4 regions of the Paenarthrobacter sp. YJN-5 genome follow, and region 1 is predicted to be linked to each of the others. Evidence: riboswitches for the same ligand, from Rfam matches in the RefSeq annotation. Region 1 holds a riboswitch; each other region holds the start of a gene.
What was found. A riboswitch is a leader RNA that binds a small molecule or an ion and turns the genes downstream of it on or off. The one in region 1 is predicted to bind glycine.
Positions count from the first base shown of each region.

Region 2: another riboswitch for glycine. It lies ahead of gcvP (aminomethyl-transferring glycine dehydrogenase); the one in region 1 lies ahead of gcvP (aminomethyl-transferring glycine dehydrogenase).
Region 3: another riboswitch for glycine. It lies ahead of gcvP (aminomethyl-transferring glycine dehydrogenase); the one in region 1 lies ahead of gcvP (aminomethyl-transferring glycine dehydrogenase).
Region 4: another riboswitch for glycine. It lies ahead of cycA (D-serine/D-alanine/glycine transporter); the one in region 1 lies ahead of gcvP (aminomethyl-transferring glycine dehydrogenase).

Region 1 covers NZ_CP053544.1:299,289-306,645, forward strand. The annotation lists gene HMI59_RS01400 (AMP-binding protein) at 1-765, opposite strand, end outside; glycine riboswitch at 1,086-1,185, shown strand; gene gcvP (aminomethyl-transferring glycine dehydrogenase) at 1,335-4,208, shown strand; gene gcvT (glycine cleavage system aminomethyltransferase GcvT) at 4,220-5,341, shown strand; gene gcvH (glycine cleavage system protein GcvH) at 5,363-5,746, shown strand; gene glyA (serine hydroxymethyltransferase) at 5,743-7,062, shown strand; partial or broken gene HMI59_RS01425 (L-serine ammonia-lyase) at 7,339-7,357, shown strand, end outside.
Region 2 covers NZ_CP053546.1:163,819-171,175, forward strand. The annotation lists partial or broken gene ltrA (group II intron reverse transcriptase/maturase) at 1-80, shown strand, start outside; gene HMI59_RS24725 (cytosine permease) at 142-1,524, opposite strand; gene HMI59_RS24730 (IS256 family transposase) at 1,984-3,234, opposite strand; glycine riboswitch at 3,927-4,025, shown strand; gene gcvP (aminomethyl-transferring glycine dehydrogenase) at 4,173-7,037, shown strand; gene gcvT (glycine cleavage system aminomethyltransferase GcvT) at 7,049-7,357, shown strand, end outside.
Region 3 covers NZ_CP053544.1:3,614,932-3,622,288, forward strand. The annotation lists gene gcvT (glycine cleavage system aminomethyltransferase GcvT) at 1-839, opposite strand, end outside; gene gcvP (aminomethyl-transferring glycine dehydrogenase) at 853-3,699, opposite strand; glycine riboswitch at 3,877-3,975, opposite strand; gene HMI59_RS16735 (TetR/AcrR family transcriptional regulator) at 4,068-4,607, opposite strand; gene HMI59_RS16740 (MFS transporter) at 4,681-6,234, shown strand; gene HMI59_RS16745 (sigma-70 family RNA polymerase sigma factor) at 6,246-7,061, opposite strand; gene HMI59_RS16750 (flagellar protein FlgN) at 7,286-7,357, shown strand, end outside.
Region 4 covers NZ_CP053544.1:3,767,337-3,774,693, forward strand. The annotation lists gene HMI59_RS17440 (ExeM/NucH family extracellular endonuclease) at 1-2,805, shown strand, start outside; gene cycA (D-serine/D-alanine/glycine transporter) at 2,876-4,342, opposite strand; glycine riboswitch at 4,497-4,596, opposite strand; gene HMI59_RS17450 (FAD/NAD(P)-binding domain-containing protein) at 4,693-6,630, opposite strand; gene HMI59_RS17455 (prolyl oligopeptidase family protein) at 6,691-7,357, shown strand, end outside.

The sequences.
Region 1 (7,357 bases):
GCGTGCAGGGTCCAGGCGTCCGCCCGCCTGAGTGATGTAGCGGAGGCTGGGCAACTCCATGTTTTCGAAGCCCACGCGTTCGAGCAGGTCAAAGGTGTACGGAACCGCGGCAAAAGACGTGACGCACCGTGACCGCATCAGCTCCCAGAAGCACGGGTCAACCACGGATAGATCCGTGAGCGCAATCGAGGCACCCACCAGAAGGTGGCTGTTCACGACGCTCATGCCGTAGCAGTAGGACAGGGGAAGCGTGGTGGCCGCCGTGTCATTCGGGCGGAGATGCAGGTACTGCGCAATGGCCTGCGCATTCGCCTGCACGGATGCTGCGGAGATGCGGACCAGTTTTGGTGATCCGGTTGAGCCGGAAGTGCTCAGCAGCAGGGCGAGTTCGGGATGGAGTTCGTGCTTGCTCCCGGAGTGCCGTTCTTCAAGGATTGTCCCGCCGTCGACGGACCGCGCAATGAGGTCAGGCTCGTAGGCCGCCAGTAGTGTCTCAACGGCGGGGCCTCCGCCGGAGGGGAGGATGAGCAGCGGATGACCTGACGAGAGGGCTGCCAGATACACCGTCAACGAGGACAGTGTGTTGTCGGCCTCGAGGGCGACCAGGCGGCGGACGCCGCCAAACGACGCCGCCATCTCCTGGACGCGGCAAGCCAGTTGGGCGTAGCTAACCGTGCCTGTTCCGAGGTGTACTGCGGGCCGGTCTCCAAACGATGCCAAGTGGGAGGCAAAGGCGACTCCGGCCAAATCCGGCTGAATACTCACCAAGGCAAGATAGAAGGTGTGCCTAACCTAACTCAAATGGATTTGTGGGCGGTTCCGAATTGTGAAGCCCTGGAGCAAGCCGGGAAAAGGGCCGGAAAGTGATAGAGCAAGCCGAAAAAGGGGCCGGAAAGTGATAGAGCAACGGACCCGACGGACGCTCTATCACTTCCCGCCGCCCTACGGGAGATCCTCTATCACTTCCCGCCGCCCCACCGCGGACGCTCTATCACTTCCCAACCGCCCTGACCTGCGCGTCTTGCCTTTCTTCGCGATCACCCGCTATGGTGTAAAGCGTGTCACCGAGGTGGCGCACACGCTTTTGATCTGCGGCGGGAGAGTCCTGCCGGGTACATCCAGTCAGGCGCCGTAGGAGCAAATCCTCCCCAGGAATCTCTCAGGCCCATGTACCGCCGCGGCGAGGCAACTCTGGAAAGCAGTCCGGGCAACCGGGCTCACCGACGGTGCAAGTGGGCAACCAAGTCCACGGAATCTCTCAGGTCCAATACAGAGCGGGGAGGAACCCGTATTCACCATGGCGCTCAGCGGGCGCCTGAATCCTGGAGTTCCTCTTGACTGTTCAATCCTCCCCCACCGCGTTCGCGGACCGGCATATCGGCGCCCGCCGCCAGGCCGATATCGACACCATGCTCAAGGCCATCGGCTACGACTCCGTTGATGGCCTGGTTGACGTTGCGGTCCCCGATTCCATCCGCCAGTCCTCGCCGCTGACCCTGCAGAAGGCCCTCAGCGAGACCCAGGTCCTGGCCGAACTCCGCAAGCTCGCGGCCAAGAACAAGACTGCCGTCCAGATGATCGGCCAGGGGTACTACGACACCATCACGCCCCCGGTGATCCGCCGCAACATCCTTGAGTCCCCGGCCTGGTACACCGCCTACACTCCGTACCAGCCCGAAATTTCCCAGGGCCGCCTCGAAGCACTCCTGAACTTCCAGACCATGGTCCAGGACCTCACTGGCCTTCCGATTGCCAACGCTTCCCTCCTTGACGAAGCCACCGCCGTTGCCGAGGCCGTGCTGCTCATGCGCCGCGCCAACAAGGACAAGACCGCGAAGGACGGCAAGACCGTCCTGGACGCCGACCTCTTCCCGCAGACCATTGCGATCGTGAAGGGCCGCGCTGAAGCGCTCGGCTTCGAGGTGGAGGTTGCGGACCTCTCCGCAGGACTGCCCGACGGCGACATCAACGGCGTCGTCCTCCAGCAGCCGGGCGTCTCGGGCCGGGTGTTCAACCACGCCCCCGTGATCGCGTCCGCGAAGGAGCGCGGTGCACTGGTCACCGTTGCCGCCGACCTGCTGGCACTCACCCTCATCACGCCCCCGGGCGAACAGGGTGCGGACATCGCCGTCGGAACCGCGCAGCGCTTCGGCGTTCCGCTGTTCTTCGGTGGCCCGCACGCCGCTTACATGGCCGTCCGCCAGGGCATGGAGCGCACCCTCCCGGGCCGCATCGTTGGTGTGTCCAAGGACAACGCCGGCGTTCCCGCCTACCGCCTCGCCCTGCAGACCCGCGAGCAGCACATCCGCCGCGAAAAGGCCACGTCCAACATCTGCACGGCACAGGCCCTGCTCGCGATCGTTGCCTCGATGTACGCGGTGTACCACGGTCCGGACGGACTCAAAGCGATCGCCGAGACTGTGCACGGCCACGCTCGCGTTCTGGCCACGGCACTGCAGAAGGCCGGCCGCGAACTCGTCTCCGATTCGTTCTTCGACACCCTCACCGTCCGCGTCCCGGGCAAGGCAAGCAAGGTGATCGGTGCCGCCGAAGCACGTGGCATCAACCTCCGCCGCATCGACGAGGACACCGTGGGTGTTTCCGTTGATGAAACCACGACGCCGGAGGTCCTCTCCGCGGTTGCCGTCGCCTTTGGCGCTGGTCCGGTCGGGGACGCGGCAGGGTTCGAACTGGCCTCGGACGTGCTCCGCACCTCCGACTTCCTGCAGCACCCCGTGTTCAGCACGCACCGTTCCGAGACGCAGCTGTTGCGCTACATCCGCAAGCTGTCCGACCGGGACCTGGCGCTGGACCGCACCATGATCCCGCTGGGTTCGTGCACCATGAAGCTGAACGCCACGGCGGAGATGGAAGCAATTTCCTGGCCCGAGTTCGCCTCCATCCACCCGTTCGCTCCGGATTCCCAGACTGAGGGCTGGCGTGAGCTGATCTCTGGCCTGGAAGCTGACCTGACGGAGATCACGGGTTACGACCAGGTCTCCATCCAGCCGAACGCGGGGTCCCAGGGCGAGCTTGCCGGACTCCTCGCCATCCGCGGCTACCACCACTCCCGCGGAGACCAGCAGCGCAACGTCTGCCTCATCCCCGCCTCGGCTCACGGCACCAACGCAGCGTCCGCCGTGCTCGCGGGCATGAAGGTAGTGGTGGTTGCCACGGCGTCCGATGGAACCATCGACCACGAGGATCTCAAGGCCAAGATTGAGGCCAACCGCGAGGTCCTGTCGGCCATCATGATCACCTACCCGTCCACGCACGGGGTGTATGACGCCGACGTTGTTGAGGTGTGCGAGGCAGTGCACGAAGCCGGTGGCCAGGTGTACGTCGACGGCGCGAACCTGAACGCGCTGGTTGGCTTGGCCCAGCCGGGCAAGTTCGGCGGCGACGTGTCCCACCTGAACCTGCACAAGACCTTCTGCATCCCCCACGGTGGTGGCGGACCCGGCGTCGGCCCCGTTGCTGCGAAGGCGCACCTGGCCCCGTTCATGCCGGGCGATGCCAATAAGGCAGCGCATGAGGAAGGGCATGGCGTTGCCATCTCGGCCTCCCGTTTCGGTTCGGCCGGCGTGCTCCCCATCTCCTGGGCTTACGTGAAGCTCATGGGCGGCGAAGGACTGACCGAAGCCACCAAGTCCGCCCTGCTGGCTGCCAACTACGTAGCTTCCCGCTTGAACGAGCATTTCCCTGTCCTTTACACGGGCGAAGGTGGACTGGTTGCCCACGAGTGCATCCTGGATCTCCGTGAACTGACCGCCCGCACCGGCGTGACCGCCGAGGACGTGGCCAAGCGCCTCATCGACTTCGGCTTCCACGCCCCCACCCTGGCGTTCCCGGTGGCCGGCACCCTCATGGTTGAGCCCACAGAGTCCGAGGACCTGGCCGAGATCGACCGCTTCATCGAAGCCATGATCACCATCCGGGCCGAGATTGAGCAGGTAGCCAGCGGCGACTTCTCCGTGGAGGACTCCCCGCTTCGCAACGCACCGCACACGGCAGCCGCCGTCGTGAGTTCATCCTGGGAGCGCAACTACCCGCGTGAGCAGGCAGCCTTCCCGGTGCCGAGCCTCAAGCAGGACAAGTACTTCCCGCCGGTTGGCCGGATTGACGGTGCTGCGGGCGACCGCAACCTCGTTTGCTCGTGCCCGCCCCTCGAAGCGTTCGAGGAAAACACAGCAGAGCTTGCGAACTAAAGGACCCTGACATGTCTGAGAACTACACCGCTCTCTACGAGCAGCACAAAAAAACCGGCGCCTCCTTCACGGATTTTGGCGGCTGGCAGATGCCCTTGAAGTACGAATCCGAGCTGGCCGAGCACCACGCCGTCCGCAACGCCGCGGGCCTGTTCGACCTCTCCCACATGGGTGAAGTCTGGGTCACCGGGCCGCAGGCCGCCGCGTTCCTGGACTACGCGCTGGTTGGCAAGTTGTCCGCGGTGGCAGAAGGCAAAGCGAAGTACTCGCTGATCTGCGATGCCGACGGCGGAATCATCGATGACTTGATCACGTACCGTCGCGCTGCGGATAAGTTCCTCGTGGTTCCGAACGCCGGCAACGCTGCCGTGGTGGCCGCTGCCCTGCTGGAGCGCGCCGCCGGTTTCGACGTCGTTGTTGAGGACGCCTCCGCTGAGACGTCCCTGGTCGCCGTTCAGGGACCGAACGCCGAGGCAATCCTGCTCAAGCTGGTCCCCGCGGAGCAGCACTCGCTGGTCACGGAACTGAAGTACTACGCCGCCGTCGAGGTTTCCATCGCTGGCGACCAGCTGCTGCTGGCCCGCACTGGCTACACGGGCGAGGACGGGTTCGAGATCTACGTTCCCAACCAGGATGCCGCTGAGCTGTGGGAAGCGTTGCTTGAAGCCGGGGAAGGCCACGGCCTCATTCCGGCAGGCCTCGCAGCCCGCGACTCGCTCCGCCTTGAAGCGGGTATGCCACTCTACGGCAACGAGCTCTCCCGCCACGTCAACGCCTACGCAGCCGGACTCGGCCCGGTCGTGGCGTTGTCCAAGGAAAGCGATTTTGTGGGCAAGGAAGCACTGGCCGCCATCAAGGCTGCCGGTGTTGGATCCACGATCGGTCAGAAGCTGGTCGGCCTCAAGGGCGCCGGTCGTCGTGCAGCCCGCGCGCATTATTCGGTTCTGAAGGACGGCACCCTCATCGGTGAGGTGACCTCCGGCCAGCCGAGCCCCACGCTCGGTTACCCGGTGGCGTTGGCGTATGTCGACGTCGAGCATTCCGCCCCGGGTACCACCGTTGAGGTGGACCTGCGCGGCAAGGCCGAGCCGTTCGAAGTTGTGCCGCTGCCGTTCTACAAGCGTTCCAAGTAGTCACAAGAGAAGGATTTTGAGATGAGCAAAGTTGTTGCCGGGCTGAAGTACTCGGCTGAACATGAATGGGTTGCTGCAGATGGCGGCGGCCCTGTGGGGATTGGGATCTCTGCGGTGGCCGCTGATGCCCTGGGCGACATTGTCTACGTGGACCTGCCCGAGGTTGGCTCCACGGTGACCGCAGGCCAGACGTGCGGCGAGGTGGAATCCACCAAGTCCGTTTCCGACCTGTACTCGCCCGTTACCGGCGAAGTGACCGAGATCAACGACGCCGTGGTCGATGATCCTGCACTTATCAACAACGATCCCTATGGTGCCGGCTGGCTGTTCAAAGTTGCCGCCACGGAAGAAGGGCCGCTTATGACGGGCGAAGAGTACGCAGCAGCCAATGGAGGCGAACTGTGAACCCTGTTTCCGTGACTGAATTCGAACAGGTCGTATCGCCGTCGTTGGACGCCGACCTCGCGTCGCTGGACCCCGAGATCGCGGCGAAGATCGACGACGAACTGGGCCGCCAGCGCGGTGGCCTGGAAATGATCGCGTCCGAGAACCACACCGCGGTTGCCGTGATGCAGGCGCAGGGCTCGGTGCTGACCAACAAGTACGCCGAGGGCTACCCGGGCAAGCGCTACTACGGTGGCTGTGAGCACGTTGATGTGATCGAGCAGCTCGCGATCGACCGGATCAAGGCCCTCTTCGGTGCCGAATACGCGAACGTGCAGCCGCACTCCGGCGCGCAGGCCAACGCGTCCGTGATGCACGCCCTCATCAAGCCTGGCGACACCATCATGGGCCTCAACCTGGCCCACGGCGGTCACCTCACGCACGGCATGCGGATCAACTTCTCCGGCAAGCTGTACAACGTGGTGCCCTATGGCGTCCGCGAAGACACCCACACCGTGGACATGGCCGAGGTGGAGCGCCTGGCCCAGGAACACAAGCCTGCATTGATCGTGGCCGGCTGGTCCGCATACGCGCGGCAACTGGACTTCGCAGAGTTCCGCCGGATCGCTGATTCCGTTGGCGCCTACCTGATGGTGGACATGGCCCACTTCGCCGGTTTGGTTGCCGCTGGCCTGCACCCCTCGCCGGTGCCGCACGCCCACGTCACCACCTCCACCACGCACAAGACCCTCGCCGGTCCCCGTGGCGGCATCATCCTCTCCAACGATGCCGACGTCGCCAAGAAGATCAACTCTGCCGTCTTCCCCGGACAGCAGGGTGGACCCCTGGAACACGTGATCGCAGGCAAGGCTGTGGCGTTCAAGATCGCCGCTTCTGAAGAGTTCCGGGAGCGGCAGTCACGCGTACTGGCCGGCGCCCGGATCCTGGCCGAGCGCCTGGTGCAGCCCGACGTCACGGCTGCTGGGATATCTGTAGTTTCCGGGGGCACCGACGTTCATCTGGTCCTGGTAGACCTGCGCAACTGCGAACTCGACGGCCAGCAAGCCGAAGACCGCCTCGCCGCGATCGACATCACCGTCAATCGCAACGCTGTGCCGTTCGACCCCCGCCCTCCGATGGTCACCTCCGGGTTGCGCATCGGCACGCCTGCCCTGGCCACGCGCGGGTTCGGCGAAGCGGCCTTCCGCGAGGTTGCGGACATCATCGCCGAAGCATTGATCGCCGACGCCGACGCTGACCTTTCGGGCCTGCGTCACCGCGTCGAGGTCCTGGCTGAGGCGCACCCGCTCTATCCGGGGGTTGCGAACCTCGGCTGAGCTAGTGGCACCCGGCGGGCCCCACGTCCGATTCGTGGTCTAGCTGCGCAGTGTGCCGTGCCCTCGGCACACTGCGCAGCGAACCCCCGAATCGGTCTGGCATTGATCTCCCGGGTGTGGCATTTGCTGGGAACGGATGCTGCACATTTACACCGGGTTGGAGGTTTGTACTGGACCTCCACGGGGGCTGGGCCAGCCTTGGCTCGGACTTGGCCCAGCTCCCACCTTTTGTTTTGCTTCCCGTTGTTTTTTCTTCGACCCCGAAAGGTCCCAGCCATGGCTGTTGGTGTTTTCG
Region 2 (7,357 bases), on a different replicon from region 1:
TTCTCTTTCGCGCTGCGTGGGATCGTTTTCAACGACCTAGCGAACCGCCGTATGCGAGGCCCGCACGTACGGTGGTGTGAACGGAGGGCCGGGAAACCCGGCCCTCCTACTCGATTGAATTGTGGCGCGCTGGGGGCCCAACTAGAGCCGGGCTGCGGCTTTGTCTTCGTGGGATCCTGCAGCCAGCTCCTCGGCCGCCTCTGGCGTGATGGCCGGTGGGGACTGGATCTTGCACGAGGCGTAGTAGAGTCCCGCGGCCATCGCTACGGTTATGAGGGGTGCAAATTGTGATGCTAGCGGGATAGTGGTTTGCTCGGTAAGGACGATGCCGGTGCCCGATGCCAAAAGCCAAGCTACTGCGCCTGCTGACACAGGCCTTAGCTTCTCGGGTCGAACCTCCGGCAAGACTCCCTTGGGCGTCCTGCGGTGCATCGCAATGTAGACCAACGCTATCGCCACCCAGGCCGTAACAAATACCCCTTGCCAAGCCAAGGCCTTAAGCAGATAACTGAGGACATTTGTGAGCATGAACAGGAATGCAATTACCGCCGATACAACTACCCATACGAATCGCGGAAGACGCAGGTTGAATACGCGCTCCATGAATGAGCCAAGGTTCAGAGATGCAAGATAGTAGTTTGCCGTATTGATGCGCGTTTGAGAAACAAATATGATCACAAGGCCGAAGAAGCCAAGCGAGGAAATGAAGGCTTGAACCACCCCTGCTTCAGAGGCCTCAAGGTTCCATGCACTTACGATATAGATTCCTACCGCTCCGTTCAGACCGAAGGTGAAGGCGTAGAAAACCCATCCAAAGTTGACATGCGCATGGAATTTTTCATCCTTCTCTCGGCCCAGCCTTGCATAGTCGAAGGTGTACATCATCATGACCCAGACGCCCATATAGATGAGATATGAGGTGACCCATCCGGGCAGAGGCGAAGAGGCTGCGGCATGTCCGATCCAATCGGTGGGTACGCCGCGTATGACAGTGGCGGCGATGACTACGGCCACAAGGCCGGCTACGTAAAGCGGCAAGAGAAATCCGTTGAGTTTGTCGAGCCAGTTTTGGACGCCCCCGGCTACAAGAGGAATAGCATAGGCGACAACGATGGCGTACCACATGACGATTGAGCCGCCGAAGAAGCTCTCCAGCGCGACTGCAATGATGGACCCCTCGAACACGGCGTAATATATAGCGGTTGCTGCGAAGATCAGTGTGGCCAAGGCGGAACCCACCAGCCCGAACAGAGTCCGGGAAAACTCTTCCACAGAGAGGCCCGTTCGGGCAGCGAACCTGGTCAGCACCATGTTGACTAGTCCGTAGGTAATGGTGCTGAGAACCATCCCCACGACGGTGTTGAAGACGCCGACGGCGCCTGCGGAGGCGATTGCGATGTAAAGCCAAAACATAGCTGAAAAGAGGGCCCACCACGCCATCGTGAGAGACCAGCGTCCGACTTTTTGATGGGCGGGTAGGACGTACGACGTGTACCCAGTCGCTTGTTCTGCGGAATCTGACATAAGTGCTCCTGTTGAATCGCGAATGCGTAGAACGAGAAAGTGGTGATTGAACAAAGGTTGGAGTTGTCATGTTTCAACCTGCATGCAGGCGGAGCCACGTCGGACAAGGAGTGCTTGTGCCAGCGCATCCGAAGCCCATCACGTCCGCCCTGTTCCACTCGTGAGAGCGAATGCGGTTGGGCTACTCGTAACGGGTGACCGGGTATCTCGCGCCGAGAGCTCTGCCGTACTTGAACGGTGGAACGACTTTGGATCTGGCTGGCTCGAAGTGCGCCAGCGCCCGTTCCAAGATCCAGCCGTGAACTGATCCTATGGTGGCTTGCTGACGGTCAAGTCCCGTGGAGTGGTGTAACCGTTTCGTGATCCTTCAAGGATGTGGGGGCTAGTTTTCGTTGTGATTGCAGATGCTCGCGACGAGCTCACTCACGGTGTCGGAGTACAGCCCAGGAGTGGGGGCGCTCATGCTGCGGCCCCGAGCTCGGGGAGCTCATGGTGCTGGCCGATAGTGTCGGTACCCACGAGCGTGAGGCGGCACCTCGCGAGAACGTCAAGACCGAGGTAACGACGACCCTCGGCCCATTCGTCAGACTGCTCCGCAAGAACGGCCCCGACGAGGCGGGTGATCGCGGCCCGGTTCGGGAAGATCCCCACCACATCGGTCCTGCGGCGGATCTCACGGTTCAGGCGCTCGTTCGGGTTATTCGACCAGATCTGCTGCCACACATCTTTCGGGAACGTGGTGAACGCGAGAATGTCAGCCCGGGCAGCATCGAGGTGGTCGTGCACTTCGGGGAGTTTGTCCTCGACGTAGTCCAGGAGCCGGTCGAATTGGGCCTCAACACTTTTCTGGTCGGGTTGGTCGTACACGGAATGCAGCATCGCTTTCACCGCCGGCCACATGCTCTTCGGGGTCACTGACATCAGGTTCGCAGCGTAGTGCGTGCGACACCGTTGCCACGACGTCCCAGGGAAGTTCGCGCGCATCGCTTCAACGAGGCCAGCGTGCGCGTCAGAGGTGATGAGTTTCACCCCGGTGAGGCCGCGCGCGACAAGGTCTGCGAAGAACCCGTTCCACGCCATCGTGGTCTCCGCGGTCGCCACTTGCATGCCCAGGACTTCCCGATGCCCGTCAGCGTTCACCCCGGTCGCGACGAGCACCATGGTGTTGATCACCCGCCCGCCCTCACGCACTTTCATCGTGAGTGCGTCGCACGCGACGAACGTGAACGGGCCGGCCTCACCTAACGGCCTCGTGCGAAACTCACGCACATGCTCGTCCATATCGGCGGCCATTCGGGAGACCTGCGACTTCGACAGGGAATGGATGCCAAGGGTCTTCACGAGTTTGTCCATCCGCCTCGTTGAGACGCCAGCGAGGTAGGCGTCAGCGACGACGGTGATCATCGCCGCTTCTGAGCGTTTGCGACGTTCGAGGAGCCACTCGGGGAAGTACGTGCCGGAGCGGAGCTTCGGGATCGCGACGTCTATGGTTCCGACACGCGTATCGAGTTCACGGGTGCGGTATCCGTTGCGGGAATTCACTCGGTCAGCAGAGGGCTTCCCGTACTCGGCGCCGCAGATCGCATCTGCTTCGGCTGAGAGGAGGGTGTTGATCATGGTTTGCAGCAGGGTGCGCATCAGATCCGGTGATGCGTCGCCCAGCGCGTTGGTGAGGACGGTGGCAGGGTCGACAATAGAGGGAGTGGTCATCGGTGTGACGCCTTTCGAGTGGGATGTGAGAGTTTCCTCGAAGGAAGATCCCGGTGGCCACGCTGACGTTTACTGGCCGGGATCGTTACACCACTCTACGGGGCACTACTTTGCTGACAGGGCTTCGTCGAACATCCCGCATCGCCCACTATGGGGATGCGTCGGTAACCTCCTAAGCACATTTGACGTCCGGTTTGGCGCAAGACCTCAGGGAGCCTGCGGGTGCGGTTAGTAGCTGGCAATCGGGTTGGGATGTTGGACCTTGAGCTTCGCCTCACTTGCATCTCACATTTAAAGATCTAAAGGATCGCAAGTAGGATCAATAATGGATTCTGCGCACCAGTGTGTCAACAGTCACAATTTGATTTTCTGAGTCTTATCACGGAACCGGCGGGCAGAGACTTCCCGCATGGCCTCCCGAACAGACGCCCGAGGCCTTAGGCGGGGCGGTAATAGCAGCACCCGAATGTGTAAACTTCACGTGCCGGGGACTCTCGTCCACGGCTTGTCCGCTTCGCTGCCGGCCCAGGCGTACTCCAAACCCTGCGGACCTGGCCATTACTTACGCGAGCATCCCTTAACTGAGCCACACCAGGATTTCGCGAGCACACTGGCGGGACTGGGCGCGTACTTGCGCGATTTGACAGCCCCATAGTATGTTGTGAGCCGAATCACCAAATTTCATAGCCTTTTGAACCGTGGCGGGAGAGACCTGCCGGTACATCCAGTCAGGCGCCGTAGGAGCAAATCCTCCCCAGGAATCTCTCAGGCCCATGTACCGCCGCGGCGAGGCAACTCTGGAAAGCAGTCCGGGCAACCGGGCTCACCGACGGTGCAAGTGGAACACAGTCCACGGAATCTCTCAGGTCCAATACAGAGCGGGGAGGAACCCACATTCATCGTGGCGCTCAGCGGGCGCCTGAATCATGGAGTTCCTCTTGACTGTTAAATCCTCCCCAACCGCGTTCGCGGACCGGCACATCGGCGCCCGCCGCCAGGCCGACGTGGACACCATGCTCAAAGCCATCGGCTACGACTCTGTCGACGGCCTGGTTGACGTTGCCGTCCCCGATTCCATCCGCCAGTCCTCACCGCTCACGCTGCAGAAAGCGTTGAGCGAGGTGGAGGTCCTTGCCGAGCTCCGCAAGCTCGCCTCCAAGAACAAGACCGCCGTGCAGATGATCGGCCAGGGTTACTTCGACACCGTCACGCCGCCGGTCATCCGCCGGAACATTCTTGAATCCCCGGCCTGGTACACCGCCTACACTCCGTACCAGCCCGAGATTTCGCAGGGCCGCCTCGAAGCACTGCTGAACTTCCAGACCATGGTCCAGGACCTGACTGGCCTGCCGATCGCCAACGCTTCGCTGCTGGACGAAGCCACCGCCGTGGCCGAAGCTGTGCTGCTGATGCGCCGCGCCAACAAGGACAAGTCGGCCAAGGACGGCAAGACCGTCCTGGACGCCGACCTCCTCCCGCAGACCATCGCGATCGTGAAGGGCCGCGCCGAAGCACTTGGCTTCGAGGTTCTTGTTGCGGACCTCTCTGCCGGATTGCCCGACGGCGACATCAACGGTATCGTCCTGCAGCAGCCCGGTGTTTCAGGCCGGGTCTTCGATCACTCCGCCGTGATCGCAGAGGCGAAGGAACGCGGTGCCCTGGTCACCGTTGCTGCCGATCTGCTGGCGCTGACACTCATCACCCCTCCCGGTGAACAAGGTGCGGATATCGCCGTCGGAACCGCCCAGCGTTTCGGTGTCCCGCTGTTCTTCGGCGGGCCGCACGCCGCCTACATGGCTGTTCGGACCGGCATGGAACGCACGCTTCCGGGGCGCATCGTGGGAGTGTCCAAGGACAACGCCGGCGTGCCCGCTTACCGGCTCGCCCTGCAGACCCGCGAGCAGCACATCCGCCGGGAAAAGGCGACGTCCAACATCTGCACGGCGCAGGCATTGCTCGCGATCGTTGCATCGATGTACGCCGTCTACCACGGCCCCGAGGGCCTCAAAGCAATCGCCGAAACAGTCCACGGCCACGCACGCACTTTGGCCGCTACTCTCACGCTTGCTGGAATCGAAGTAGTCCACCGAAGCTTCTTCGACACCCTCACCGTCCGCGTCCCCGGCCGAGCCACCCAAGTTGTTGCTGCTGCGGCAGCAAAGGACATCAACCTGCGCTTAATCGGACCTGATCACGTCGGGGTTGCCGTCGATGAAAAGACCACCCGGGACACACTGGCAGCGGTCATGGCCGCGTTTGCCATAGTCATGGCCCACGGGGCACCCTTCATCGACACAACTGACGGATTCTCATTGGACGAAGGCTTAGTCCGGACTTCTGATTTCCTGCAGCATCCGGTGTTCAACACGCATCGTTCCGAGACCCAGTTGCTGCGCTACATCCGCAAGTTGTCGGACCGGGACCTTGCACTGGACCGCACCATGATCCCGCTGGGTTCGTGCACCATGAAGCTGAACGCGACGGCGGAGATGGAAGCCATTTCCTGGCCGGAGTTCGCTTCGATCCACCCGTTCGCTCCGGATTCCCAGACCGCAGGGTGGCGTGAGCTGATCGCCGGTTTGGAAGCCGACCTGACCGAGATCACCGGCTACGACCAAGTCTCCATCCAGCCGAACGCCGGTTCCCAGGGCGAGCTAGCAGGCCTGCTCGCGATCCGCGGCTACCACTTGTCCCGCGGCGATGATCAGCGCAACGTGTGCCTGATCCCGGCCTCGGCGCACGGCACCAACGCCGCGTCTGCTGTCCTGGCCGGCATGAAGGTCGTGGTTGTTGCCACGGCTCCCGATGGCACCATCGACCACGCGGACCTGAAGGCAAAGATCGAAGCCAACCGGGACGTGCTCTCGGCCATCATGATCACCTACCCGTCCACGCACGGTGTGTACGACGCCGACGTCCGCGAGGTCTGCGAAGCCGTGCATGAGGCCGGCGGCCAGGTGTACGTCGACGGTGCCAACCTCAACGCACTGGTCGGTTTGGCCCAGCCGGGCAAGTTCGGTGGCGACGTGTCCCACCTGAACCTGCACAAGACGTTCTGCATCCCGCACGGCGGCGGCGGACCGGGTGTTGGTCCCGTTGCTGCGAAGGCACACCTGGCCCCGTTCATGCCGGGCGATGCGAACAGCACTTCCTCCGAGGGTGGCGTGGCCATCTCGGCCTCCCGCTTCGGTTCCGCTGGCGTGCTGCCCATTTCCTGGGCCTACGTGAAGCTCATGGGCGGCGAAGGCCTGACCGAAGCCACCAAGTCGGCGCTGCTGGCAGCGAACTACGTTGCTTCACGTCTGGATGAGCACTTCCCGATTCTGTACACGGGTGAAGGCGGACTCGTTGCGCACGAGTGCATCCTGGACCTCCGCGAACTGACGGCCCGTACGGGTGTGACGGCTGAGGATGTGGCCAAGCGCCTCATCGACTTCGGCTTCCATGCCCCGACGCTGGCGTTCCCGGTTGCGGGCACATTGATGGTGGAACCGACGGAGTCCGAGGACCTGGCCGAGATCGACCGTTTCATCGAAGCCATGATCACCATCCGTGCCGAGATCGAGCAGGTTGCCGCGGGCGACTTCTCCGTGGAGGATTCCCCGCTTCGCAACGCACCGCACACGGCAGCCGCCGTCGTGAGTTCCGACTGGGACCGCGACTACCCGCGCGAGCAGGCCGCCTTCCCGGTGCCGAGCCTGAAGCAGGACAAGTACTTCCCGCCGGTGGGCCGCATTGATGGTGCCGCAGGTGACCGCAACCTCGTGTGCTCCTGCCCGCCACTTGAAGCGTTTGAGAACTAAAGGATCCCCACATGTCTGAGAACTACACCGCTCTGTACGAGCAGCACAAAAAGGCCGGAGCTTCCTTCACGGACTTCGGCGGCTGGCAAATGCCCCTCAAGTACGAATCCGAACTCGCCGAGCACCACGCAGTCCGCCGGTCCGCCGGGTTGTTCGATCTCTCCCACATGGGTGAGGTGTGGGTTGAGGGACCTGATGCGGCTGCCTTCCTGGACTACGCGCTGGTGGGCAAGCTGTCAGCGATCACGGTTGGCAAAGCCAAGTACTCGCTGATCTGCAACACCGACGGCGGCATCATCGACGACCTCATTTCCTACCGC
Region 3 (7,357 bases), 1.2 Mb from region 1:
TCCTTGCCAACAAAGTCGCCTTCCTTGGACAAGGCCACTACAGGGCCGAGCCCGGCCGCGAAGGGATTGCCTTCACGGGACAGCTCATTGCCGTACAGGGGCATGCCGGCTTCGAGGCGCAGGGAGTCGCGGGAGGCCAGACCGGCCGGAACAAGCTCGCCTTCCTCGGCGACGGCGGAGATGGCTTGCCACAGCGCGGCTGCGGATTCGTTGGGCACGAAGATCTCGAACCCGTCCTCGCCGGTGTAACCGGTGCGTGCCAGGAGAAGATCCTGCCCACTGCCGGCCACCAGGAAGGTCACCTCGACTGCCGCGTAGTACTTCAGGTTCGTGACCAGCGCGTGCTGCCCGGCCGGGACCAAGCGCAGCAGGATCGCTTCCGCGAGCGGCCCCTGAACGGCGATCAACGACGTCGACGATGAAGCATCCTCAACAAGCACGTCATAGCCTGCGGCGCGCTGCAGCAGCTCAGAAGCGACCACAAAGGCATTGCCTGCGTTCGGTACCACCAGGAACTTGCCGGCGCCGCGACGGTAGACGATCAGGTCATCGATGATGCCGCCATCTTCCTGGCAGATCAGCGAGTACTTGGCTTTGCCCTCGGCCATGGCGGAGATCTTGCCCACCAGCGCGTAGTCCAGGAACTCTGCTGCCTGCGGCCCGGTGACCCAGACTTCGCCCATGTGGGAGAGGTCGAACAGGCCGGCAGACTTCCGGACGGCGTGGTGTTCGGCGAGCTCGGAGGTGTATTTGAGCGGCATCTGCCAGCCACCGAAATCGGTGAAGGAGGCGCCGAGCTTCTTGTGCTCCTCGTACAGGGCCGTGTGCTTCTCAGTCATTTTCCGGATCCCCTTAGTTCTCGAAGTCTTCGATCGGAGGGCACGAGCAAACGAGGTTGCGGTCGCCCGCTGCACCATCGATGCGGCCCACCGGCGGGAAGTACTTGTCCTGCTTCAAGTGGTGGACGGGGAAGGCGGCCTGCTCACGCGGGTAGGCGCGGTCCCAATCGGAGCTTACGACGGCGGCTGCCGTGTGGGGTGCCCGGCGAAGCGGGGAATCCTGCACGGAGAAGTCGCCATGTGCCACCTGATCGATTTCCTTGCGGATGGTGATCATGGCTTCAATGAAGCGGTCGATTTCCACGAGGTCCTCGGACTCCGTCGGCTCAACCATGAGCGTGCCGGCCACCGGGAATGCCAGAGTGGGGGCGTGGAAGCCGAAGTCGATGAGGCGCTTGGCCACGTCCTCGGCCGTGACGCCGGTCTTGGCCGTCAGCTCACGGAGGTCCAGGATGCACTCGTGGGCCACCAAGCCTGCTTCGCCCGTGTAGAGCACCGGGAAGTAGTCGTTGAGGCGGGCTGCGATGTAGTTGGCAGCCAGCAGTGCGGACTTGGTTGCTTCGGTAAGGCCCTGGCCGCCCATGAGCTTCACGTACGCCCAGGAAATGGGGAGCACACCGGCCGAACCGAAGCGCGATGCCGAAATCGGAACGTCATTGCCCTCGGTCCATGATGCGGCGTTGCCCGGCATGAACGGTGCCAGGTGGGCCTTTGCCGCAACGGGGCCGACGCCGGGTCCGCCACCGCCGTGCGGGATGCAGAAGGTCTTGTGCAGGTTCAAGTGGGACACGTCGCCGCCGAACTTGCCCGGCTGGGCCAACCCGACCAGTGCATTGAGGTTTGCACCGTCAATGTAGACCTGGCCGCCGGCTTCGTGGACGGCGTCGCAGACTTCCCGCACATCGGCGTCGTAGACACCGTGGGTAGAGGGGTAGGTGATCATGATGGCCGACAGGACCTCACGGTTGGCCTCGATCTTGGCTTGGAGGTCGGCGTGGTCGATGGTGCCGTCGGCTGCCGTTGCAACCACCACCACCTTCATGCCGGCGAGCACGGCGGACGCTGCGTTGGTGCCGTGTGCCGAAGCGGGGATGAGGCAGACGTTGCGCTGCTGGTCTCCGCGGGAGTGGTGGTAGCCGCGGATGGCGAGGAGCCCGGCCAGCTCGCCCTGGGACCCGGCGTTCGGCTGGATGGAGACCTGGTCGTAGCCCGTGATCTCGGTCAGCTGGGCTTCGAGGTCGGCGATGAGTTCACGCCAGCCCTCGGTCTGGGAATCAGGAGCGAAGGGGTGGATGGAGGCGAACTCGGGCCAGGAAATGGCTTCCATCTCCGCCGTGGCGTTCAGCTTCATGGTGCACGAACCCAGCGGAATCATGGTCCGGTCCAGCGCGAGGTCGCGATCGGAGAGCTTGCGGATGTAGCGCAGGAGCTGCGTTTCGGAGCGGTGGGTGTTGAACACCGGGTGCTGCAGGTACTCACTGGAGCGCTCAACGGAAGCCTCCAGCGCAAAGCCCTCTGCGGACTCAACCGCGGAGGCACCGAAAACTTCAAGGACACTGCCGACGATGTCAGTTGTTGTTGTCTCATCCACGGAGATACCCACGGTGTCCCCGTCGATTCCACGCAGGTTGATGCCACGCTCTTCGGCAGCAGCGACGAGCTCGGCGCCGCGGCCCGGAACGCGAACCGTGATGGTGTCGAAGAAGGACCCGTGGAGGACCTCGACGCCGGCAGCCTTCAGTGAGGCCGCAAGGGTGCGCGCGTGGTGGTGGGCGGTCTCGGCGATGGCCTTCAGGCCTTCGGGGCCGTGGTAAACGGCATACATTGAGGCGACGATGGCCAGGAGAGCCTGCGCCGTGCAGATGTTGGACGTGGCCTTTTCGCGGCGGATGTGCTGCTCGCGGGTCTGCAGCGCCAAGCGGTAGGCGGGGACACCTGCGTCGTCCTTGGAAACGCCCACCAGACGGCCGGGCATGGAACGCTCCAGCCCCTTCTGGACTGCCATGTAAGCGGCGTGCGGGCCGCCGAAGAACAGCGGAACACCCAGTCGCTGGGCGGAGCCGACGGCGATGTCCGCACCCTGTTCACCCGGAGGGGTGATGAGCGTGAGGGAAAGAAGGTCGGCAGCAACCGTCACCAGCGCGCCCCGCTCTTTCGCCTCGGCGATGACGGCGGAGTGGTCGAAAACCCGGCCCGAAACGCCCGGCTGCTGGAGGACGACGCCGTTGATGTCGCCGTCGGGCAGTCCCGCGGAGAGGTCCGCAACCTCCACCTCGAAGCCGAGCGCCTCAGCGCGGCCCTTCACGATCGCAGTGGTCTGCGGCAGGCAGTCTGCGTCCAGGACGGTCTTGCCGTCCCTCGCCGTCTTGTCCTTGTTGGCGCGGCGCATCATCAGCACGGCCTCGGCAACAGCGGTGGCTTCGTCAAGGAGCGAAGCATTGGCGATCGGAAGGCCAACGAGGTCCTGCACCATGGTCTGGAAGTTCAGCAGCGCTTCGAGGCGGCCCTGGGAAATTTCCGGCTGGTAGGGCGTGTAGGCGGTGTACCAGGCCGGCGACTCAAGAATGTTGCGGCGGATAACCGGCGGCGTGATGGTGTCGTAGTAGCCCTGGCCGATCATCTGGACAGCAGTCTTGTTCTTGGAAGCAAGCTTGCGGAGTTCAGCAAGGACCTCCACCTCGCTCAGCGCGTTCTGCAGCGTCAGGGCAACGTCCTGGCGGATGTCGTTGGGAACCGCGGTGTCCACGAGGGAATCCACGGAGTCGTAACCGACTGACCTGAGCATGGTGCCGATGTCGGCCTGGCGGCGGGCACCGATGTGCCGATCGACGAAGGCGGTGGAGGCTGAACTAACCGTCACGAAGGAACTCCATTAGTTGGGCGGCGCTTGGGTACGCCGCAGTGGCTCGGGTTCCTCCCCGCTCTGTATTGGACCTGAGAGTTTCCGCGGGTTGCCTTCGCAACGCCGCTTGCACCGTCGGTGAACACAACAATCGTCACCGCTGACGGCGGATTGCCTGCTGCTTTCCAGAGTTGCCTAGCCGCGGCGGTGCGTGGGCCTGAGAGATTCCTGGGGAGGATTTGCTCCTACGGCGCCTGCGTCACGTGCTTTGCAGGACTCTCCCGCCGCAGATCATAGGCTTATGCAGTTGTTCGCGGCCCGCTGCAAGGCGCACCACAATTGTTAATTGTCCTACGTGCCCGGCGTCGCGGCAAATAGGCGGAGCGCTACTTCCGCAGTCGCTCCAGAACCTCGAGCAGGATCCCGACGTCGGCCTCCCGCCCGGCACTGCCACCGGCCTGCCCGCCTTCGAACATGGCGTTGAAATAGAGTCCGTCGCCCATGTAGCTGACGGCTTTGGCGACTTCCGGCCCAACGTCCTCGGCGAGCACGTCCAGCCAGCGTTGTTGGATGGCGGCAAACCTCCTCCGCGTCTCCTCGTGGGCTACCTCGGCCAAGCGGGTGGTCGCCACGAAGGCCCGGTCCATGGGCGTACCGGCCCACACCGAAGACCGGATGAAGTACGCAGCTGCGCCGTCCGGGGCCGCGATCATTTGTTCGGTGTCTTCCTCCGCCAAGCGGTCGAGGCGTTCCAGCAAAGCGCTGATGAGGGCCTCCTTGTTGGGGAAGTGATAGAGGAGCCCTCCCTTGGAGACTCCGGCGCGCTTCGCGACGGCGTCGAGCGTTGCTGCCCGCTCCCCCACCTCGATCAGGAGCGCCTCGAAGGCATCCAGGACGGCATCCTTGGCAACTGGTTTTCGCGGCATGTGTCCATCATTCCCTAAACAGGCGTGTTGAGCTCCTTTGAAACTATACCGTCTGGACGGTACAGTAATGTTCATGTTTTCGTCGTCCGCAACCAAAGCTCCCCGCACTTCCACCCGTCCCCTCCCCGGCAGGACGGCAGGATGGCGCGACTGGACGGCCCTTGCCCTGCTCATGTTTCCGGTTCTCCTGGTGGCCGTGGACAACACCGCCCTCACCTTCGCTCTGCCGGAGATCGCCCGCTCATTGGAAGTCGGGGGCATCCAGCTTCTGTGGATCCTTGACGCGTACCCGCTGGTCCTGGCTGCATTGCTGGTATCCATGGGCAACCTCGGCGACAGGATAGGACGACGGCGGCTGCTTCTGGCCGGCAGCACAGGCTTCGCTGCGGTGTCGGCTGCTACGGCGTTCGCGCCCTCGGCTGAATGGCTGATAGCCGGCCGCGCAGCCCTTGGAGTCTTCGGCGCCATGCTGATGCCCTCAACACTGTCCCTGATCAGGAACATCTTCACCGACCCGAACCGGCGCCGCCTCGCCATCGCCGTCTGGGCAGCCGGGTTCTCGGGCGGCGCAGCCCTCGGCCCCATCTTTGGCGGCTGGCTCGTGGAGCACTTCTGGTGGGGAGCTGTCTTCCTGGTGGCAACGTTCCTGCTCCTGCCCCTGCTTGCGTTCTGCAGGATCCTCATTCCGGAGTCGAAGGACGCCAACCCTGGCCGCGTGGACGTACCAAGCATCGTCCTGTCCGTCCTCACCATGGCTCCGCTCGTCTACGGCATCAAGGAATTCGCCGTGCACGGCTTCGGGCCAACCGCTGCTTTCTTCATGCTCTTCGGCGCGGTACTGGGCGTGCTCTTCGTGCGGCGGCAGCAGCAGTTGGCCAGCCCCCTGCTGGACGTGCGCCTCTTCAGCAACAAAGTGTTCAGCACGGCCATCGTCGCCAACGCGCTGTCCCTGTTCTCCATGACCGGGTTCATCTACTTCTTCGCCCAGCACCTGCAACTCATCGAAGGCCAGTCGCCCATGGAGGCGGGTATTGCCATGATCCCGGCCCTCTTGGCCACCATCGTGGCAGGGCTGGTAGTGGTGCCGCTGGTGAAGCGGATCCGCCCCGGCTTTGTGGTGGCGGGCGGCCTGGTACTCAATGCAGTGGGGTACCTGGTGGTTGTCGTGGGCGATCACGGAAGCGGCCCGGTGTTCCTGCTCTCAGCATTGACGGTGTTGGCAGTCGGCGTGGGAGCTGCGGAGACCATCTCCAACGACCTCATCCTGGGCTCGGTCCCGGCGGACAAGTCCGGCGCGGCATCCGCCATCTCGGAAACAGGCTACGAACTGGGATCGCTCCTGGGCACCGCCGTCCTGGGCTCCATCCTGACCGCGTCCTACCAGCACAACCTGGTGATACCGGACGGAGTATCCGCTGCCGCTGCGGGCCAGTCAGGGGAAACCTTGGCCGGAGCGGTTGATGCGGCGGCCGCACTGCCCGCGCCCTTGTCCGAGGCACTGACTGCGGCCGCAGGGGTGGCCTTCGAATCCGGAGTGCACGTCACCGCGGCGATCGGGCTGGTACTGATGGCCGGAGCGGCAGTGCTTGCCGCCGTCGTACTTCGCCGGGTGCCGAGGGCGCAGTAGTCCTGTGCTTTCTATACGGCTTGGTTGAGCGTTGAACCCAATCCCAGGCTCCGGGTGATTCCGCCGGTAGTGGCCGTGGCGAGGGCGGAAAGGTAATCGTTCCGACGCCGGGCGGTGATGCGGGACTCAGGTTCAAATGCCCGGTCCGGGTTATCTGAATAGTGGGCGGCCAGGCCGTCGCGCAAAAGCCGGATGCCTTCGGCCCGCTGCTGCGAAACTGCCGCGTGGGTGGAGCCCAGTTCCTCTGCGAGGTCTTTGACCGAACGGCCTGCCAAGTAGATCTCCCTGACGACGAACCGCATCTTCTCAGGCAAGGCATCGACGGCGGCCCGGAGGTACTTGATGCGCTCGTCGGCGAGCACGGAGTTCTCCGGTGACGGAGCTACCGAAGCCACGGTATCCACCACGACCTCATCCAGCGACGTCAGGGTTCTGGCTGCATCGGCCAAGGCCGCCTCGACGTGGCTGCGCTCGACGCCAAGGGCAGAGGCCATCTCAGCAACGCTCGGACCGCGTCCCAGCACACCCGTAAGGGTTTCCTGGACGGCGAGGGTTTCCTTGATGCGCTTGCGGGCCGAACGGGTAGCCCAGTCTCCCGCGCGCATTTCGTCCGCGAAAGCCCCAATGATTCGACGGCGTGCGAAAGCCCCGAAAGGAACACCCAGGTCCGGGTCAAAGGAATCTGCCGAACTGATGAGGGCGAGGGAACCAACCGAGGCAAAATCATCGCGCGACAAATGAGATGCGCGCGCACAAAGGTCAGAGACCAAGTAACCAACGAGCGGGAGGTGTTGCAACACCAGCTCGTTGCGCTGTTCGCGATTCAAAAGATAGTCCCCCCATGAGACCGGAATATTGAGTTTGCCATGCCCTGGATCCGCATTCCGGACGGCGCTTGGAGACCAATCACAGCGCCGTAGTGGGACTTTGTTTCAGGTACGTGTTCAGTGAACATACCACCTGCAAACCCCTAAACGTGTACGCTCGACACAAGAAATTCAAAACCCTGCTGAAACCTGCTTTCCGCCGGGCAAATAAGGATTGAGGAACCGTGGGGGCGGACGAGCTATCGGCAACGTTGTGGCGGGAGAGAAGGCAACTCGATTTCTTGCTTTTCCTCCTC
Region 4 (7,357 bases), 1.1 Mb from region 1:
GTCGTCTCCCTGGAAGAGATCGAGAACTCGGCCCAGTTCGGCAAGGACCGCGATGCCGCTTTGGCCACGCTGGTGAACGCCCTGAACGCGAAGACCCCCGGAGTGTGGGACTATGTCCGCACGCCGGCGAATGCTCCCCCGCTGAGTGATGAGGACATGATCCGGACGGCCTTCATTTACAAGAAAGCCACGGCCGAACCGGTGGGTGGCTCCGTGATCCACAACGACACCGATGCCTTTGCCAGTGCCCGCAAGCCTTTGGCCCAGGCCTTCAAGCCCGCAGGCGCAGCAGATGACACCAAGTTCATCGCAATCGTCAACCACTTCAAGTCCAAGGGATCCGCCGCCACGCCGGAGGACACGGACAAAGGCCAGGGTGCATCGAACCTTGCCCGGACACGCCAGGCCGAGTCACTGCTCGCTTTCGCCAAGGACCAGCAGGTTTCCATGGGCACGGACAAGGTGTTCCTGATGGGCGATTTCAATGCCTACGCCAAGGAGGACCCCCTCAACGTCCTTACCGGCGCGGGCTACACCAACCTCGAAGCAGGAACGGGCAAGCATTCCTACTTGTACGGCGGAATGGTCGGCTCGCTGGATTACGTTCTGGCTTCTCCCGCCGCCCTCCCGACAGTCACGGGAAGCGACATTTGGAACATCAACTCCGTGGAGTCCGTGGCACTGGAGTACAGCCGGTATAACAACAATGTGACCAACTACTATGCGTCGGACGAGTTCCGGGCCAGCGACCACGATCCCGTCGTGGTCGGCCTTGACCTGGCACCAAGTGCGCCGCAGACCGTAGACCTTCAGTTCCTGGGGATCAATGACTTCCACGGCAGGATCGATTCCAACACCGTCCTGTTCGCCGGAACGGTGGAGAAGTTGCGTGCTGCCGCGGCACCGGGCGCCACGGCGTTCATCTCGGCCGGGGACAACATCGGAGCTTCGCTCTTTGCCTCCTCCGTGGCGAAGGACCAGCCCACCATCGACGTCCTGAACGCCCTCGAGCTGCAGGCCTCCGCGGTTGGCAACCATGAGTTCGACGGCGGCTGGGAGGACCTGCGCGACCGCGTCGCCGCGGGTGGCACCAACGCTAAGTTCGCCTACCTTGGCGCGAACGTCTACCAAAAAGGCACCACCACTCCCGTCCTGCCCGAGTACAAGGTGCTGGAACTCAACGGCCTGCGGGTGGCAGTGATCGGCACCGTCACCCCGGAGGTTCCTTCCCTGGTGACTCCGGCGGGCATCGCCGACCTGGAGTTCGGTGATCCGGTGGATGCCATCAACCGGGTTGCGGCGAAGATCAAGGCTGAGGGCGCCGCTGACCTGATCATCGTCGAAAACCACGACGGCGCAGCGTCCGGAACGCCCGACGGCGCCACGTTGGAGGAGGAAGTTGCCGCCGGAGGACCGTTCGCGAAACTCGTGAACCAAACCACGCCCGACGTCGCGGCAATCTTCACCGGCCACACCCACAAGGAATATGCCTGGGACGCCCCGGTGCGGGACGCCGACGGGCAAGCCACCGGAAAGACCCGGCCGATCATCCAGACCGGCAACTACGGGGAGAACGTGGGAACCGTGACCTTGACCGTGGACGTGGCCTCCACGTCGGTGACGGGCTACAAGGCCTCGATCGTGGAGCGCACCACCGATACTCCCGAAAGCCTCGTTGCCGCCTACCCCCGGGTGGCAGCCGTAAAAACGATCGTGGACAAGGCCCTGGCTGATGCCAAAGAGATCGGCAACCAGCCGGTAGGGGCAGTGACCGCTGATATCACCACGGCGTTCACGCCGGACCCCGAAGGCGGCGCCCCCAAGCGGGACGACCGCGCGAGCGAGTCCACGTTGGGCAACCTCGTGGCGGACTCACTGGTGGACACGCTCAAGGCGCCGGAACTGGGTGCGGCGGAGATCGGCGTCGTGAATCCCGGCGGGCTCCGCAACGAGCTGTACTACGCCCCGGACGGAACCATCACCTATGCCGAGGCGAACGCGGTGCTGCCGTTCGTCAACAATCTCTGGACGACGTCCCTTACTGGCGCACAATTCAAGACGCTCCTGGAACAGCAGTGGCAGACCAACCCCGACGGAACGGTTCCGAGCCGCCCGTACCAGCAGTTGGGGTTGTCCAAGAACGTCAACTACACCTACGACGCCGCCCGCCCGGCAGGTGAGCGCGTCACCGGGATCCGGGTGGACGGTACGCCGATCGATCCGGCCCAGCAGTACAGGATCGGTACCTTCAGCTTCCTTGCCACCGGCGGTGACAACTTCCGCGTCTTCCTGGAAGGCAGCAACACCAAGGACACCGGTTTGGTGGACCGGGATGCGTGGATCAAGTACCTCCAGGCGCACAACCCGGTATCGCCGGACTTCGCGCGCCGTTCCGTGGCGGTCGCCAACACCACGGCCGGCGACGTCACGGCCGGAGATGCCCTGAGCCTGGCCGTTTCCAAGCTGGACCTGACGTCCATCGGCAGCCCGGCGAACAAGACCCTCAAAGCCTCGTTCGTCGATGCCGCAGGCACCACCGTGGAGCTGGGCGATGTTCCGGTGACCTCCGGTGCCGCGAACGTCAACGTCACGGTACCCGCCACAGCAGCAGCCGGTACCGCGACGCTGGTGCTCACCGCCGTCGAAACCGGCACCACCGTCAAGGTCCTGGTCACGGTGGCGGAGAGCGTTCCGAATTCGCCGCAATGCACGGCACCGGTCAAACCATCCAAGTGGTACGACATTGCGGGCTGGCTCCGCTACGCCATCGCGTGGTTGGAATATCAGAGGTGCCTGAGGGGCTGACAAACCCCCGTTGGCAGTGAAGGGGCCAGGCCCCGCGTCCGTGTGGTCGCGGGGCCTGGCTTTTTGCTTCCTACTTGCGTGCGGGTTCAGGCTCGGGAAGCCGCCCGGCGTCCTCTTGCAGGCTCGCGCGGAACGCTTCGAACCGGGCCACGTGGGCCGGCCGACGCCGCAGGATGGCCCACGCGATGCCCAACGCCACGAACCACACCGGCGTGACAAGCAGCGCTATGAGGGTGTCCGGCTGCGTGGTCAATGCCCACATGATGAACCCGAAGAACGCGAAGACCACCCAAACCATCACAACACCGCCGGGCATCTTGAACGCGGAGCCATCGTGCAGTTGCGGACGACGCTTCCGGAAGGCGAGGTAGCTCGCCAGGATGATCGACCAGACGAACACGAAGCACACGGCCGACACCGTGGTGACCATGTCGAAGGCCTTGCCAACGTCCTGGCCGGCGTACATGAGGACGACGCCGGAGAGCAGCAGGACGCAGGAAAGGAACAGTGCGTTGCGGGGTACTTTGCGTCCGGAGAGCGCACTGAAGACTGCAGGTGCGTCGCCTTCCTGCGCCAAGCCGTAAACCATGCGGGACGTGGAGTAGATTCCGGAGTTCGCGGAGGACATCGCCGAGCTCAACACCACGAGGTTGACGATCGTGGCTGCGGCCCCAAGCCCGGCAAGCGAGAACATGGCGATGAAAGGGCTGTGGCCGGCCGCGAACTGCGTCCACGGAGTAACGGACATCAGGATGATGAGGGCGCCTACGTAGAAGAGCAGCACACGGATGGGAATGGAGTTGATGGCCTTGGGAAGGTTTTTCTCCGGATCTTTCGCTTCGGCAGCGGTGGTTCCTACCAGTTCAATACCCACGAACGCGAAGACTGCGATCTGGAAACCGGCCACGAACCCCATGAATTCGTTGGGGAAGAAGCCTCCATGGGACCAGAGGTTGGTGAAGCTGGCCGGGCCCGCATCGGACTGGAAGCCACTGAAGATCATGAACAGGCCCACGATGATGAGCGCCGCAATGGCCACGATCTTGATGAGGGCGAACCAGAATTCCGTCTCGCCGAAGGCCTTCACGGTTGCCAGGTTCAAGAGCAGGAGGATGCCGATCGTGATGAGTCCTGGAATCCAGAGGGGCAAGCCCGGCCACAGTTCTTCCGAGTAGCCGGCTATCGCTATGACGTCCGCGATGCCCGTGATAACCCAGCAGAACCAATACGTCCATCCAGTGAAGAATCCCGCCCACGGACCCAGAAGGTCTGCGGCGAAGTCGCTGAAGGACTTGTAGTTCAGGTTGCTCAACAGCAACTCGCCCATGGCCCGCATGACGAAGAACAGCATGAAGCCGATGATCATGTAAACGAAAATGACGGAGGGCCCGGCGGCGGAGATGGTTTTCCCGGAGCCCATGAACAGGCCGGTTCCGATGGCACCGCCAATGGCGATCAGTTGGATGTGGCGGTTGCTGAGTTGCCGTTCGAGGTGGGGCTCATGGTTGTTGTCTGTTGGCGGGCGCTGAATCGTCATGAGGAACTCCATTGTTCAGGCGGCACCGGAATGCCACGATGATTCGGGTTCCTCCCCGCTCTGTCATTGACCTGAGAGTTTCCGCGTCCCTGCAGGCAGGAACGCTTGCACCTTCGGTGAGCCCGGTGGGAACCGTGCTTCTTTCCAGAGTTGCCTCGCCGCGGCGGTACAGGGTGCCTGAGAGATTCCTGGGGAGGGTTTGCTCCTACGGCGCCTGACGGGATGTACCGGCAGGACTCTCCCGCCGCGGATCACTAGCGCGCATCACCAGTCGGTGACGCAGATCACACACTAGCGAAGGGCGGGCACCCGCTGCAAACGCCCGGCATCCACGGTCGTCATAAAAGGGATTAAAGCCCCAGGATGCTCCGCGCGATCTCGTCGGCGTCGCGCAGCGTCCGCTGTCCGCTGGTGTAGGCTTGGCCGGTTGCCGGTTTCGCCTCAGCGGCGATGGCGGTCCCCCACTGGGTTGCCGACAGCTGAAGGCCCAGCACGTACAAACCCTCGGTTACCGAGCCGTTCGCGGCCACGGGCCGGTAAGGATGTGGTTCCACATCCAGGCCGGTGGTCTGCACCGGTGTCCCTTCGACGCTCATCATGATCTTGGTTCGCACCAGGCCGTCCTCCATGAGCTGTTCCAGCAACGGGGAGACGTTGATACCCACCCGGTTGGCGGGCGACATCGCTTCAATCAGGGTCCTCGCCTGCACGGGCGCATCCCGCACCCAGGGCGAAAAGGCGCGGAAGACCTTGGCGTTGCGGTCCACGCTGAATTTCGGGTCCGGTCCCACGAAACTCACGACGCCGGCACGCGCCAAGGCGGCCAGCTGCTCCGAACGAAGTGCGGGAGGCCCGCTGGCCAGTCCCTCGACGAAGGATTCGAACCAGCCGCGCAGCTCCGCCACCCACGACTCATCCGTGATTCCACCGTCCGCCACCACGGTCTTAAGGATCGCGCGGCCCGTATGGAGCGCGCCGATCGCCATCTTCACAGGATCGGCTTCGCCGAGCTCCGAACGCAGGGCATCATCATCCAGGTAATCGGTGATGGCCTTGTCCAACTCGCGGCGGGACGCGAAGGTCCGGCCCGCCAACGGGGCGGCGAGCGCCCGGAGGTTCAGCCGGCGCGAAGCCACCACGTGTTTCTCGACCAGCGCGCCCACTTCGGTTTCCCAGTTCCCCGTTGAGTGCGCATGCGGCTGCAACGCGTCCTCCAGGTCGGCCAGGAATTGGGCCGAGTCCCGGATCGCGGCCGGTTGGGACCGTGCCAACGTTGCGTAGTACGCCCACAACGCGTCCCGGTGCAGGAGCGGCCACAGATCATGGTCGAAGCCGGGCTGGATCCCCGCAGCCCGGAAGCGGTCGACGGCGGCTTCAGTCAGGTAGCGGAGGGTGATGCTCGTGGCGTAGTAGCCGGACAGCCCGGCCTTGGCCCGGTACGGGGTGCCTCGCCTGGACGCTGCGATGATCCTCGGTTCGCGCCCGGAAGCACGGTACTCCAGTGCGCCGGTACCCGGGGCGACGGCGTCCACGAATTTGCCGCCGCGGCCCTCGGTCAGCTGCCCCATGACGTCGAAGAAGTTCAACCCCATTCCCCGGACCAGCACGGGTTCGTTGTCCGGCACTGCGGACCAGTCCACGTCGGCCGGAGGCGCCGGAGGGAAGTACAGCAGTCCATGTTCTTCGGCGGCCACCTGGAAGGAGCGTTGCTCGGGGTTCAGGCGGGCTTTGATGTGGCCAAGGGCGAGCACCACAGAGTCGACGGTGAGGGTACCGCCGTCGGCCAGTTCGACGTCGAACGCCTTACCTGCCGGGCGGGCCGCCAGCGCCGACGTTTCATGGAAGGTGACGTCCACGCCGTCGGGCACCCGCTGGAGCAACTCAGCCAGCGTCTGCTGCAGGTAGCGCCCGTACAGGGCGCGGCTCGGGAAGTTGTCGGACTCCAGCGCGGACAACTCGGCCTTTTCGGCATCGTTGAGTCCCTGGCCATCACGACGCCGGGTCACGCGCCATTCGTCGAACGAACCGCCCGCCAGGGGCGGGGCAAGCTCCGGCTCCTGGGGAATCAGGGTGGGATAGAACGACTGCGTGTTCATCAGGTACAGCCGCGACTGCTCAGGCTGCCACACGTGTCCGGAACCCGCCGGATAGGGATCGATGACGTGAATGTGGAGCTTGCTTCCGGTGTTCCCGGCCGCTGCCCGGTTCGCGAGCAACCGCTCAAGCACGCTGGTACCCCTCGGACCAGCCCCGACAAGGGCAACACGGTTGGTTTGGGAAGTAGCCACGCTCAAGCTTAACTTCTGCATGACTTGCTTCCCTTTCACCTGTGTTGCTTGGATGGGGCGATGACCACCACAGCAGCTGATCAGACGCCCCTGCCCGAAGAACGCGAAAAGTCAGGGCCGCGCCATGCCGCAGTCGCACCGGAGCCAACGGATGAGTTCGTTTGGCTCGAGGACATCCACGGCGAAGAACAGCTGGCTTGGGTTCGGGAACAGAACGCACGCACCGAGGAACTCCTGGAAGATGCCGGCTACGCGGCGGTGGAAGCTGGCATCCTGGAAGTCCTCGACTCCACCGACCGCATCGCCATGGTGAACAAGCGCGGGGACTTCTACTACAACTTCTGGAAGGACCGGGAGCACCCCAAAGGCCTGTGGCGCCGCACCACGTGGGAAAGCTACCTCTCCGACTCCCCGGACTGGGACGTGCTGCTGGATATGGACGCCTTGGCAGCCTCCGAAGGTATCGAGTGGGTGTTCCACGGGGCCGGTTTCCTTCGCCCGTCCGACGGTTCCGACTACCGGCTCGCCATGGTTTCCCTTTCCCCCGACGGCGGCGACGCCAACCGGTACCGCGAATTCGACCTCGCCACCAGGACGTTTGTGGACCCGGCCGACGGTGGCTTTGACCTACCCACCGCGAAGGGCCATGTCAGCTGGCTCGATGCAGACACTCTCCTGGTCTCCAGCACCGCCGACGGACTAGCCGCAACATCCTCCTCCTACGCCC